Regions from separate parts of the Bacillus sp. EB106-07-01-XG149 genome, predicted to be linked through region 2. Evidence: a T-box and tRNA genes for the amino acid it is inferred to sense, from the RefSeq annotation. Region 2 holds a T-box; the other holds one or more tRNA genes.
The links. The T-box of region 2 lies ahead of ileS (isoleucine--tRNA ligase). A T-box ahead of a tRNA ligase gene usually reads a tRNA of that ligase, here a tRNA-Ile.
Positions count from the first base shown of each region.

Region 1: it encodes a tRNA-Ile, which carries the amino acid that the T-box ahead of ileS (isoleucine--tRNA ligase) is inferred to sense. The anticodon was not compared.

Region 1 is NZ_JBYTDP010000002.1:565,398-572,439, reverse strand. It holds gene AC3WTA_RS09075 (metal ABC transporter ATP-binding protein) at 49-819, shown strand; gene AC3WTA_RS09070 (metal ABC transporter permease) at 819-1,652, shown strand; gene AC3WTA_RS09065 (Fur family transcriptional regulator) at 1,666-2,079, shown strand; gene ispG (flavodoxin-dependent (E)-4-hydroxy-3-methylbut-2-enyl-diphosphate synthase) at 2,159-3,274, opposite strand; gene AC3WTA_RS09055 (hypothetical protein) at 3,439-3,804, opposite strand; gene AC3WTA_RS09050 (DUF1189 domain-containing protein) at 3,878-4,636, opposite strand; tRNA gene AC3WTA_RS09045 (tRNA-Ile) at 4,879-4,952, shown strand; gene sodA (superoxide dismutase [Mn]) at 5,174-5,785, shown strand; gene AC3WTA_RS09035 (MFS transporter) at 5,902-7,042, shown strand, end outside.
Region 2 is NZ_JBYTDP010000001.1:868,976-876,017, reverse strand. It holds gene AC3WTA_RS04405 (tetratricopeptide repeat protein) at 1-1,933, shown strand, start outside; T-box leader at 2,033-2,272, shown strand; gene ileS (isoleucine--tRNA ligase) at 2,327-5,428, shown strand; gene AC3WTA_RS04395 (DUF418 domain-containing protein) at 5,480-6,565, opposite strand; gene AC3WTA_RS04390 (TetR/AcrR family transcriptional regulator) at 6,567-7,042, opposite strand, start outside.

The sequences.
Region 1 (7,042 bases), on a different contig from region 2:
AAATAGATATAAATCGGAATCATTCTGAATTAAAATAGGTGAGATGATATGAATAATATATTAGAAATAGAAGGATTGTCATTTCGATATGAAGATCGAAATGTGTTAGAAGATATTAATTTGCAAGTTCCGAAGGGAGCTTTTTTAGGTTTAGTTGGGCCGAATGGTTCTGGGAAATCAACTTTGCTAAAATGTTTATTAGGCGTTTTAAAGCCAAAACAGGGAAGTATTCGTTTGTTTGGTGTTGATAGTAAGAAGTTTAAAGAATGGAACAAAGTTGGTTATGTGTCGCAAAAGGCAAATAGCTTTAATTCTGGTTTTCCGGCAACTGTTTTTGAAGTTGTATCAATGGGACTCGTTTCTAAAAAAGGGCTGTTTCGCTTTTTCACGAAAAACGATAAGGAAAAGGTAGAAAAAGCGATTGCTGATGTAGGGATGAGTGAGTTTCAAGGGCGCAATATCGGAGAACTTTCTGGTGGACAACAACAGCGTGTATTTATTGCTCGTGCGCTCGTTAGTGATCCTGAATTACTTATTTTGGACGAGCCCACTGTTGGAATAGATGTGAAGAATGTAGAAAGTTTTTATGAGATATTAGAGGATTTAAACAAAAGGTTAGGAATCACATTAATTCTCGTTACTCATGATATGGGAGCTGTTACTGAGAAGGTAACACATGTTGCATGCTTAAACCAACATCTACATTTCCATGGAAATGTAGAGAAGTTCCGAGAGTTAGAAGATGCAGAAATGTCCGTCTTATATGGACATCATGTTCATCGTTTAGAACACGAGCATGAGCATCACGGGAGGATATAATGATACAAGATTTTTTACAATATGACTTTTTACGTAACTCTTTATATGCAGGGGTTTTAATAGGACTTGTTGCACCACTTATCGGTGTATTTGTTGTCATTCGCCGAATGTCGCTTATTGCGGATGCATTAAGTCACGTGACATTATCGGGTATTGCTGCAAGTTTACTACTAGAAAAAACAATTTTCACAGGAGGATTTTTAAATCCGTTATATATGGGAATGATTTTTTCTATTGGTGGGGCGTTACTAATTGAAAAATTACGTACTGTATATAAACATTATCAAGAATTAGCAATTCCGATTATTCTTTCAGCAGGAATGGGGATTGGGGTTATTTTTATATCACTTGCAAATGGATTTAACACTGATTTATTTAGTTATTTATTTGGGAGTGTAAGTGCTGTAACAAGTACGGATTTAATAATCATCGGCATTGTAGCAATTGTTGTTATTGTAACGATCACTTTATTATACAAAGAGTTATTTTTACTATCGTTTGATGAGGAATATGCTGTATCAACCGGTTTGAGTGCAAAGTGGATTCACTTTATTTTCATTATATTGGTTGCTCTTGTCATTGCAGTATCAATGCGTGTAGTAGGGGTTCTTCTAGTATCATCATTAATGACGTTACCAGTTGCAGCAAGTATTCGTATTGCGAATGGATTTAAACAAACAATTTTCTTTTCCATTTTATTTGGTGAAATTGCAGTAATTGGTGGAATGTTTGCTTCATATCAACTTGATCTAGCACCAGGTGGTACAATTGTTATGATAGCAGTTCTTATTTTAATTGGTGCGATTTTATGGAAAAAGAAAAAAACTGCATAAAGTAGGGATAGATATGAATCTAACAGAAGCTTTACGCCTAATGAAAGATAAAGGATACAAACATACTGGGAAAAGGGAAGAAATGCTCAGGTTATTTGCAGCTCACAATCGTTATTTAACGGCGAAAGACGTTTTAGAGCATATGAAGGATGATTATCCAGGTCTTAGCTTTGATACGATTTATCGTAACTTAACGGTGTTTGCTGAAATCGGTGTTTTAGAACAAACGGAATTAAATGGTGAAAAACATTTTCGTTTTACATGTTCTATTATGGAACATCATCATCATTTTATTTGTTTAGATTGCGGGGGGACGAAAGAGATTACTTCCTGCCCGATGGATTTTATGAATAAAGATTTTAACGGTTATGAAGTAACCGGGCATAAGTTTGAAATATACGGCCGTTGTCCAAAATGTGCAAAATAAGAACTCGTCGGTTACGTAACTGACGAGTTTTTTTACGTGAAAAAGAAGGTTGCCCACAAATATTGTGGCAACCTTCTTTTTATTGTTCTTGTGTTTCTTTTTCTTTTTCTTTTTCTTTTTCTCGTTCAGCAGCCATTTCAGCAGCAATTACATCGATTTCTTTTTTCAGTTCTTCTACCATTATTTCTTCTGGTACTTTACGAACAACTTGCCCTTTACGGAATAATAATCCTTCTCCACGTGCACCGGCAATACCGATATCAGCTTCACGAGCTTCACCAGGACCGTTTACAGCGCAACCAAGTACTGCAACTTTAATCGGTACTTTTAGTGTAGAGATGTATTCTTCCACCTCGTTAGCGATGCTAATTAAATCAATTTCAATACGACCACAAGTTGGACAAGAAATAAGTGTTGCTGCATTAGATGCAAGACCGAATGACTTTAATAGTTCACGCGCAACTTTTACTTCTTCAACTGGGTCAGCACTTAATGAAATACGTAGTGTATTTCCGATGCCTTTATTTAAGATTGCGCCAAGACCAGCGGCACTTTTTACAGTTCCGGCAAATAATGTTCCGGATTCTGTAATACCTAAATGTAATGGGTAATCAAAAGCACGAGCAGCTTTTTCGTATGCTTCAATTGCTAAGTTAACATCAGAGGCTTTCATAGATACGATAATATCGTGGAAATCTAAGTCCTCTAAAATTTTAATGTGATGTAGGGCGCTCTCGACCATACCATCTGCAGTTGGGTATCCGTACTTTTCTAAAATGTGACGTTCTAATGAACCTGCGTTTACACCGATACGGATTGGAATACCGCGTTCTTTTGCTGCATTTACAACAGCTTCTACTTTATGGCGACGACCAATGTTACCTGGATTGATACGTACTTTATCAATGCCACCTTCAATTGCTTTTAAAGCAAGGCGATAATCAAAATGAATATCAGCAACAAGTGGAATGTTGATTTGTTTTTTAATATCAGCAATAGCATTTGCTGCGCGTTCGTCTGGAACAGCAACACGGACGACTTGACAGCCAGCTTCTTCTAAACGCTTAATTTCAGCAACTGTTGCTTCAACATCATGTGTTTTTGTTGTTGTCATACTTTGTATAATTAATTCATTATTACCGCCAATTGTTAAATTACCGACTTTAACTGGACGTGTTTTTGTACGATGAGTCATTTCATTCACGAATAGATCGCTCTCCTTATAAAAGAAGTTTCTTATTTAGTCCCTCATATCAATGAAAGTATACGTGATACAGGGCTATAGAAACCGAAGTGCTCGGTTTCACTTTTACTATTGTATCAGCGCCTTTATGTAATTGACAAGGATTAAGTAATTGCTTATTGATATAACGGGAATTTATAAGACTTTCCAATTTGTATTTTTGTAGCAGATGTACTTTTGTTTAGTTGTTTAAAGTCATCAATTACCTTTTCAATGGAAGGGATTTTTTTCTTATTAATTTGTTCGGTAATAGAAAGAACTGTCTCACCTGTTTTGACTTCAATTGTTTTATAAGTTACATCTGTTTCTTTTTCTGCTTTGTTCTCTTTCTTTTGTTTTGTATCTGTACTTTCTTGTTTTATCGTTTGGGCCGCATTTGTTTTTTTATATGAACTTAACATCGGTAAAGTGCCGATTTTTATATCGTAATAAAATATATAACCAAGAACAAGCACGAATAAGAATATACCTAACCTCTTCATATTCTTCACTCCTTTGCTAGGAATATATGCTTGTCCAAAAAAAAAATGCCTATTTAGGCATTTTTTTTCGTTCTTATTTTTCTTTCGGTTTTGGAACTTCTTTAATCGTTAAGTAAAGAACAATTAAAACAACTGCGATATAAATGAATGTTGAACCAGGTACAACAATTTTGAATAGATCCATAATCATAAAGAAGATTGTTGGAATTGTGTAGCTGTACGCAGTTAACGTCCATACTTGCTTATAAGATAATTTACGTTGACCGCTCATAGCAGAACCAATAAACGCAAGTAAAGTAATTCCTAAGAAAGTAATAAACAATTGGAATAGGTATACTAACACGCCGATAACAGCTAGTAAAATTGGATAAATACTATCGAATACAGAAATGAAATCTTGCAAATCTTTCTTCTCAAGAGATGTCCCTAATAAATCATTATAGGAGTATGTTTGTGTTTGACCATTTCCTATAGAAACTACTTTATCTTTTAAAATAAATAAACCAGTTTTGTTTTGATATGTTTCTATATCTGTTGTATTGGGATCAAATACGAAAAGAGCATCTCCCTCTTCCTTTAGAATAGGTTGTTCAATATCTGCTTTTAGTTCACCGTTTTCGATTTTAAAATCAGGTAAATCTTTTTCGATTGCTTGATTTACCATGGTAACACTATCTTGAATAAAGCTACCGTAAAAGAATGTTCTTGGAATAGTAGTGATTAGACAAAGTAGCATAATATACAAAATGGTTTTTCCGATTTTTTGAAAACGGAATAGCGCCATATCTTTAGGCGAATATACGCTTTTTGCTAATTGGGTAAATATGGACATAGATTCACTTCCTTTATGTATGTATAAAATCATTGTAACGTAGGAATCTAGAGAATCTCAAGATATATTATATTTACATATAGTGGAGATAACTAAATTTCTTTTTATTAATTTTCTTCTTTTATATGAGAAAAATACAATTGACACTTTTCTTTGCCATATGGTAAATTTATCTTACATTTCTTAAAGGATATATCTGATAGGAATTCCTTTATTTGATATGTTGTTACATACATAATTGTGGACCCTTAGCTCAGCTGGTTAGAGCAGACGGCTCATAACCGTCCGGTCGTAGGTTCGAGTCCTACAGGGTCCATATCCATTTCACATGTTTATTATGTTAGTGGGAAGCTTCCTTGTAGAAGGGAGCTTTTTTTACGGAATATATGAGCATTTTAATTGAAAAGAAGTGGGATTTTTGCTACGTTAATGATAGCAAGACAATGTGATTTATTTGTTTGCACCCTATGGCAATTAGGGTAGAATGAAGTTGTATGTCACTTAAGTGGCAATACATAAACTGGGAGGAATATAACAATGGCAAAACACGAATTACCAAATTTACCTTATGCGTATGATGCTTTAGAGCCTCACTTTGACAAAGAAACAATGAACATCCATCATACAAAACATCATAACACGTACATTACAAACTTAAACGCTGCTTTAGAAGGTCATGCAGAATTAGCTGACAAAAGCGTAGAAGAATTAGTTGCAAACTTAAACGAAGTACCAGAAGCAATTCGTACAGCAGTACGTAACAATGGTGGCGGACATGCTAACCATACATTCTTCTGGACAATCTTATCTCCAAACGGCGGCGGACAACCAGTAGGCGAACTTGCAACTGCAATTGAAGCGAAATTCGGTAGCTTCGATGCATTCAAAGAAGAATTCGCAAAAGCTGGCGCAACTCGTTTCGGTTCTGGTTGGGCTTGGTTAGTAGTAAACAATGGTGAGCTAGAAGTAACAAGCACGCCAAACCAAGATTCTCCTCTAACTGAAGGTAAAACTCCAGTTGTAGGTTTAGATGTTTGGGAACATGCTTACTACCTAAATTACCAAAACCGTCGTCCTGACTACATCGGTGCATTCTGGAACGTTGTAGATTGGAACGCTGCTGAAAAACGTTACCAAGAAGCAAAATAATTGTAATAACGATAGAAAAAGCTAGGAGAATGCTCCTAGCTTTTTTCTATGCTTTCCTTTTACATAATTGGGCTTGTCTTTGGAAGACTAGAACATGAAGTAAAGGAGAGTTGTGTATGAAGTGGAAACATATAATTGGTGACGTTGAAGTGAATCGGGATTTAGTGTTGTTGCTCCTTATTGGAGGTTTATACACGCTCGCAATTTCTTTATCGAATACGTTTGTTAACATTTATTTATGGAAACAAACACAAAATTATGTGAATCTTGGCTTGTATAATTTGGCCAGCGTTGTATTACAGCCTCTCACATTTCTTATAGGTGGGAAATTAGCGAAGCGTATTGATCGCTCAATCTTGTTACGAATAGGCGTAGGCACGTTAGCTATTTTTTTTATCGTTGTTTTAGTAGCGGGAAAAAGCGCTTCTCACTATATTTTATTAATGGGGGCTCTTTTAGGAGTCGGATATGGTTTTTACTGGCTCGCGTTTAACTTATTAACATTTGAGATTACAGAACCAGAAACAAGAGATTTCTTTAATGGGTTTCTTGGACTTCTTACATCCTTCTCTGGCATGATTGGACCGATAGCAGCTGGATACACAATTTCACGTATGGAAAAATGGAGTGGCTATACGGTTATATTCTTTCTTTCGTTACTGTTATTTGCAATTGCTGTCATTTTAAGCTTTTTTGTATCTAAGAGAGAATGTGAAGGACGGTATGAAATTGTACAAGTATTGAAAGAGCGGCAGATTGATAAAAATTGGGGAAGAATTACACGTGCTCATTTTTTCCAAGGGTTGAGAGAGGGAACGTTTATTTTTGTGATTTCCGTATACGTGTATTTAGCGACGGATAGCGAACTCGCCTTAGGAAAATATAGCTTAGTAAATTCTGCTGTATCATTTGTATGTTACTACTTAGTCACTCGTATGTTAAAGAAAGAGTGGCGGAAAAAAGCAATTTTGCTTGGAGGCATTATTTTATATGCTGTCGTATTTTTAGTTATATTCAATGTTACATACGCAAAATTACTTATTTATGCAGCGTGTATTGCGGTTGCATACCCTATTTTGCTCGTTCCGTACGGATCCATGACATATGATGTAATTGGCAGAGCGAAAAATGCGAGAGAGTGGCGTGTAGAGTATGTAGTTGTCCGGGAATTATGGTTAAATGCAGGAAGAATTTGTTCGATTTTAAGTTTTTTATGTGCTGTATTATTCTTTCCGCCTGAAAAAAGTTTGCCTTACT
Region 2 (7,042 bases):
TCGTGCATTAGAAGAAAATCATGATGATGTTTATTCTCACTTTGGACTTACGCAAGTTTATATGGCGAAAGAACAATACAAGGAAGCGAAACAATATATTCTCGGTATTGAAAAACAAATTGAAAAGAGCCAAGATTTTCTTATGAATGCGGGAATGGTTCTATGGGATGCTGAGGTTGAACTTGGTGGAAATGAAGAAGGGTTTAAAGTAGCTTTGTCTAAGTTAGAGAGTGGTATAAAGCAGAGCGAATATAATGTGGCAAGTGCGTTAGATGAATATGTGAATCGAATTAAAGGAACGGTATTTGTACAAAGAGGTATAGCATTCTTAAGAACGTTACACAAAGAAAGAAATGAAATAAGCGAATACGGTTGTTATACAGGTATTTTATATGAATCTATTGGGCAGTACGGCCAAGCGATGAAAAGGTATAATAAGGCGATAGAACAAAAGGAAACGGCATTACCTTATTACCGAATGGGTGAAACACTTATGGTATTAGGGCAATTGACGGAAGCAAAACAAGCGTATGAAACATGTTTAGAGCTTGATGAGAATTTCGAAGGTGTACATTTACAGCTTGCAGAAATATACGAAAAAGAAGAAAATCGTTCTAAAGAACAAAGTCATATGGTTCAGGCTATGAAAGAAGAGCCGATGCATATTAATATGGAATATTTGGCGCAGCTTTCAGTAGAAATGAGTCTTCAGGAGGAGTTACTGACAGAACTAGAACAATTAGCGGACGAAGCACCTGAAATATGGCGATTAGATGCGATTGCATATGTGTATGGAGCGATGGATGAAATAGATAAAGAACAAGCACAGATTGAAGAGGCACTTCAATTAGATAGTGAGCATATAGAAGTTCTATATCATTATGCCAAAGTGTTAGTGAAAAAAAGAAATGAAAAAGCAATTGAAATTGCAATGAAAGTTATACAAAAAGATGCAAATAATGAACGAATATTTGATGTGTATGTAAAAGCGATAGAACAACATAAGAAATTGTCTAACATACGAGATTTTCTTCATACATTAAAGGTGAAGAAGGCAGAAAGAAGTATGGCATTTATGTATGCTGCATCTGCGGTGACGGAAAGATGGATTGAACGTCAACAAAATGAACAGCCGAAGAAATCCATAATTACGAGAGCTTTTTATCGTATGAAAAACCGTGCGAAAGAAATTTCGATTATTACTACAATCATTGATTTGTATGAAATTTCGTTAAAGTTAAATCAAAAAAATAGTATGGCAGCGCAGCGATTTTCACTATTTTACGAGAATGTGGCGATGTATAAAGAGGCGATAGATGTATTGCAAACATCGTTAGAAAATAAATGGGATTACGATGTAGCGAAGCAACTTGTAAATCTTTTCATAGCGTGTGAGGAAGAAGATATGTTACGGGATGCTTCAGAAATAACGAAGCAAATGGTTCGAGAGTTACCAGATGATTATGATACGCTTCTTTTACAAGCGCAAGTATTCTTTAAAATAGGAGAAGAAAGAAAAGCAGAAAAGATTACCTTACAATTAATGGAGCAAACACCGTTTGTAAGTAGAGCGTTTCTTGCTTTAGGAGAAATGTATCAAAGTCAAGAAAGGTTTGAAGAGGCAATTCATGTATTAGAAAATGCTTCTATACATCATCCAAATGAAGCAGCAATTCTTCTTTCTTTAGCATCTTCATATCATGATACCGGCCAAACACTAAAGGCAGAAAAAATAACAAATGATGTATTAACAATAGATGCGAGTGATTTGTTAGCAAGATACGATCGCGCTTGTTATTTAGCACAGTTAAACAGAATTGAAGAGGCGAAGGAAGAGCTTGAAATTGTTCTTCGTGAGGATGAATCAGGATTCTTTGCTGAGCTTATTGAAGAAGATGAAGATTTAGCTGGAATACAAGAATGTGAGAAATAATTGTATAGGAATAGGGAAAAAAGGATATAAATAAATATATATTTCGAATTAGTTGACAATTTATTGCCCAATGGCATAAAATAGCTTTTAATAAAGTATACAAATCTGAAGACGAGAACGAGTAAAATAATGAATTGTTCCCCAGAGAGCCGGTGTATAGCTGAAAGCCGGTGTGCAGACATTATTTGAAAATCATCTCCGAGGAGCCGAGGCTGAAAATAAGTAAGCCCGGACGGATGTCTACCGTTACAAAGAACACGTATGATAGTACGTTGCTAAGTGCTATTAGCGAAGAGCTAATAGAATTAGGGTGGTAACGCGGTTAAACCCGTCCCTACTTCATGGGGACGGGTTTTTTGTGTGCTTTAAAATATTCAAAAGGAGTGATTGTTGATGAAGAAAGTAGATGTAAAAGAGTCAGCTGTAGGGAGAGAAACACGTATTCGTAAGCAGTGGAACGAGCAAAGTATTTTCGAGCAATCAATTCAGAATCGAGAAGGCGCACAGTCTTTCGTATTTTATGAAGGACCACCAACGGCGAATGGATTACCGCATGTAGGTCATGCGCTTGGACGGACAATTAAAGATGTAGTAGCAAGATATAAAACGATGGCTGGTTATAAAGTGCTACGAAAAGCGGGATGGGATACACACGGTTTACCTGTAGAATTAGGTGTTGAGAAGCAACTCGGTATTTCTGGTAAACATGAAATCGAAGAGTATGGAATTGAGCCATTTATTCAGAAGTGTAAAGAAAGTGTATTCACATATGAGAAGCAGTGGCGTGAATTCACTGAAAGCATCGGTTATTGGGTAGATATGGATGATCCATACGTTACGTTAGAGAATCCATATATCGAAAGTGTATGGCATATTTTAGGAACGATTCATGAAAAAGGATTATTGTATAAGGGACATAGAGTTTCACCATATTGCCCAAGTTGTCAAACTTCACTAAGTTCACATGAAGTTGCACAAGGGTATAAAACAGTAAAAGATTTAAGTGCAACAGTTAAGTTTAAAGTGAAAGATAGTGAAAATGAATATTTCCTAGGTTGGACAACGACACCTTGGACACTTCCAGCAAATGTTGCGCTCGCTGTACATCCAAATATGGAATACGTGAAAGTGAAACAAGAAGGTCATGTATACATTGTTGCGAAAGAACGTGTAGAAGATGTATTAAAAGAAAACTATGAAGTATTATCTGTTCATAAAGGTGAAGAATTAGTAAACACATCTTATATGCCGCCATTTCCAATGAAGGAAGTTACAAATGGCTATCGAGTTATCGCAGCCGATTTTGTCACGGCAGATAGTGGTACAGGACTCGTTCATATCGCTCCAGCATATGGGGAGGACGATTATAGAGTCGTTCAAAGTGAAGGATTGTCATTCTTGCATGTTGTAGATGAGAAAGGTGAATATACAGAAGCAGTACCATTTTTGAAAGGGAAATTTGTAAAAGATTGTGACGTGGATATCGTTCGTTATTTAGCGAAGGAAGGCTTACTATACCATAAAGAAAAGTATGAACATAGCTACCCACATTGTTGGCGTTGTGATTCACCACTTCTTTATTACGCAGGAGAGAGTTGGTTAATCCGAACAACTGCAATTAAGGATACATTTTTACAAAATAACGATTCTGTTACTTGGTATCCAGACCATATGAAACATGGACGATTTGGTAAGTTTTTAGAAAATATGGTGGACTGGAATATTAGCCGAAATAGATATTGGGGAACACCATTAAACGTATGGGAATGTGAAAGTTGCGATCATCAATTCGCGCCGAAAAGCATTGCTGACTTAAGAGAGCATAGTACGAAAGAAACACCTGAAGATTTGGAATTGCATAAGCCGTATGTAGATGAAGTGCAAGTTTGCTGCGAAAAATGCGGAAGTACAATGAATCGTACACCAGAAGTAATTGATGTTTGGTTTGATAGTGGTTCCATGCCATTTGCGCAATATCATTATCCATTTGAAAATAAAAAGTTATTTGAAGAACAGTTTCCAGCGGATGTTATTGCAGAAGGCATTGATCAAACACGCGGCTGGTTTTATAGTTTATTAGCAGTATCAGCACTATATACAGGAAAAGTTCCATATAAACGAGTGTTATCACTAGGGCATGTATTAGACGAAGAAGGACAGAAAATGTCTAAAAGTAAAGGGAATGCACTAGATCCAGTTGATTTAGTAAATCAGTTTGGTGCAGATGCATTAAGATGGGCGCTACTCGTTGACAGTGCTCCGTGGAATGCGAAACGTTTCTCGGAAAGAACAGTACTGGAAGCAAAATCTAAATTTGTAGATACATTAGTCAATGTGTATAGCTTCTACGTCTTATATGCAAATTTAGATGAGTATAACCCGAATGAAACGTATGATGTAAAGCGAACGAAATTGGATGAATGGGTATTATCAAGATTGCATAGCACAACGAAAAAAGTGAGAACAGCACTTGATGATTATCAATTTACGAATGCAGCTCGTGAAATCGCGGCGCTTGTAGATGAAGTAAGTAACTGGTATGTAAGACGATCACGTAATCGTTTCTGGGAATCTGGTATGAATGCTGAAAAAGCAGCTGCATATGAGACACTACATGAAGTACTTGTAACAATTAGTAAATTAATCGCACCATTTACACCGTTTGTCGCTGAAGATATTCATTTAAATTTAACTGGAAGTAGCGTTCATTTAGAGGATTATCCAGTTGTAAATGAATCACTACTTCAGCCGAAACTAGAAGCGGAAATGGATGCTGTTTTACAAGTTGTTGAACTAGGAAGAAGTAACCGTAATCAGCATTCTTTAAAAGTAAAACAGCCTTTAGCAGAACTTGTATTACTAGCGCATAATGAAAATGATATGGATTGGGAATCTTATCGTGATATCGTCATGGATGAGCTAAATGTCAAAGCGTTTCATGTTGAACTCGATGAAACGAAATACATGTCCTATCAATTAAAGTTGAATTTTAAAGCAGCTGGGCCGAAGTTTGGTAAAAATGTGAATGCATTAAATGGATGGTTAAAACAATTATCAAAAGAAGAAGTACAACACTTTGTATCTACAGAAAGAGCAGTTTACGAAGCAGCATCAGGAGAAGAGGTAGTTGTAACAGCTGAAGATGTACTAGTAGAGAAAGTTGCGAAATCAGGGTTCTCTAATACGACTAACGGACAATATACAGTTATGTTAGATACGAATGTAACGGAAGAATTGTTACAAGAAGGAGTAGCGCGCGAATTCATTCGAGCGGTTCAAGAATATCGTAAGCAGTTGAATTTACCGGTTAATTTACGAGTCGATGTTATTCTTGATACAGAGGAAGAACTACAACGAACATTAACGAACCATAAAGATTTATTGGAAGAAAATTTACTCGTTAAGCAATTTACATTTGATCACTTAACGAATGAAGACGATGAACTATCTTTAGGTGAAGCGAAAGTTCGAATTAAATTAAGCGCGGCTCATTAAAGAAAAAAGGAAGTTGGAATCATTCCAACTTCCTTTTTGTATGATGGAAATTTATCCGGCTAATTTCCTCATAATCCATTCGATAGGTCCTCTAGAAAATTTCTTTCCCCATAACACACTAATTAAAATGCTGAAAATGAAAAATCCACTAGCAAATAATAAAACGAATAGTAGTGATTGTTGTTCCATTTTATTTAATAGAATTAACGTCCCAATACCGATAAATACATGACTGACATAATGAGTTAATGTTAATTGTCCTGTTTGTACAATGGAAGTGACAAACCAATTATTTCTATATTTTTCAGCGATGTTGAGGCAAATGATTAATATAGCAATAGCGGATCCTGTAGCAGATAAAATATATAATACATTTGGTAAGATGGGTCCTGTATTAAATAAAAATGTGGCAGCCTCTTTGCCGATGTATGGAATAAAAAAGTGAGTAAGCCCTTTTGATAAAAGTTCTGACAATATTGTAATTGTAATACCCAGTAAGAGTAATCTTTCTCTAATTTTCTTATTATGAAGATCTAACCTGCCAATTATCATACCGATTAAGAAGAACGAGAACCAAGGGAAAATAGGGTGATAGCCATTAAAGAATAAATTGCGAAGAAAACCTTGTATTGTCCAGAAGTCTACATAGTTTATGAATGGAGTAGGTCCTCCCCAACCTTCGAAAGTATTGAAAGTAAGCTGAAGAGCTTGTGCGATTAATAAAATAATGATAGAAAGAAAAAGTAATAGTTTTTTGCGTACTGTAATGAGTAATGCAGCGACGAAAAGGTAAACACCGTAGTAGTGTATTATATCCCCAGTCCACTCTAGTCCATATAGTAGTAATCCTAAAATAAATAAGAATAGTGATCGTTTCCATATGGTCTTTCGGCTATTAGAAATTTTTATTTTTTCATTGCTAGCAACGGCTGACCTAGTCATTAAAGTTATACCGATGCCTGCAAGTATAACAAACAAAGCAGAAGCTCTACCTTCAAATAGTGACATGAGGGTTATTAAAAAAGGGGGACCATTTCCTTCTGCACCTGTTATCACCATGAAATTAACAAGTAGCATACCAAACATCGCCAAAGCTCTAGCGAAATCTAAGCCGATAATGCGCTTTTTTGTATTCACTTCAATCCCTTCTTTCAAAAATGCTATTTACAGCTTCAATCCAAATTTGTTTATAATCTATCTTTGCATCAATCATCATAAAATTCCCGATATTATCAAGCACTAATGCTAACATATGAGCTTTTGAAACTAGATTTTTATTTTCAATTAATTGAAGTTTATTTGCTTTTGTAAGGAGTACCTCAAATCCATGTAAATATTCTGTTTGCACAGTTAGTAATCGATCTTTGTACATATTGTTTCTTGAAGATAGTAAAACATATTCTTGTAACACAAGATTAAAATAAGGGTCGTTTCGCTGTTCATCAATTATTTTAAGGCCAATTGCAATACATTTTTCAATAAAATTTGTTTTCGTAAATTCTTCTGTATGAAAATACGAAGAGAACTGCATAGCTTTACATAATTCAGTAAAAATACATTCAATCAAGGCATCTTTAGACTTAAAGTAGTAATATATAGATGGTTTTGCGATAC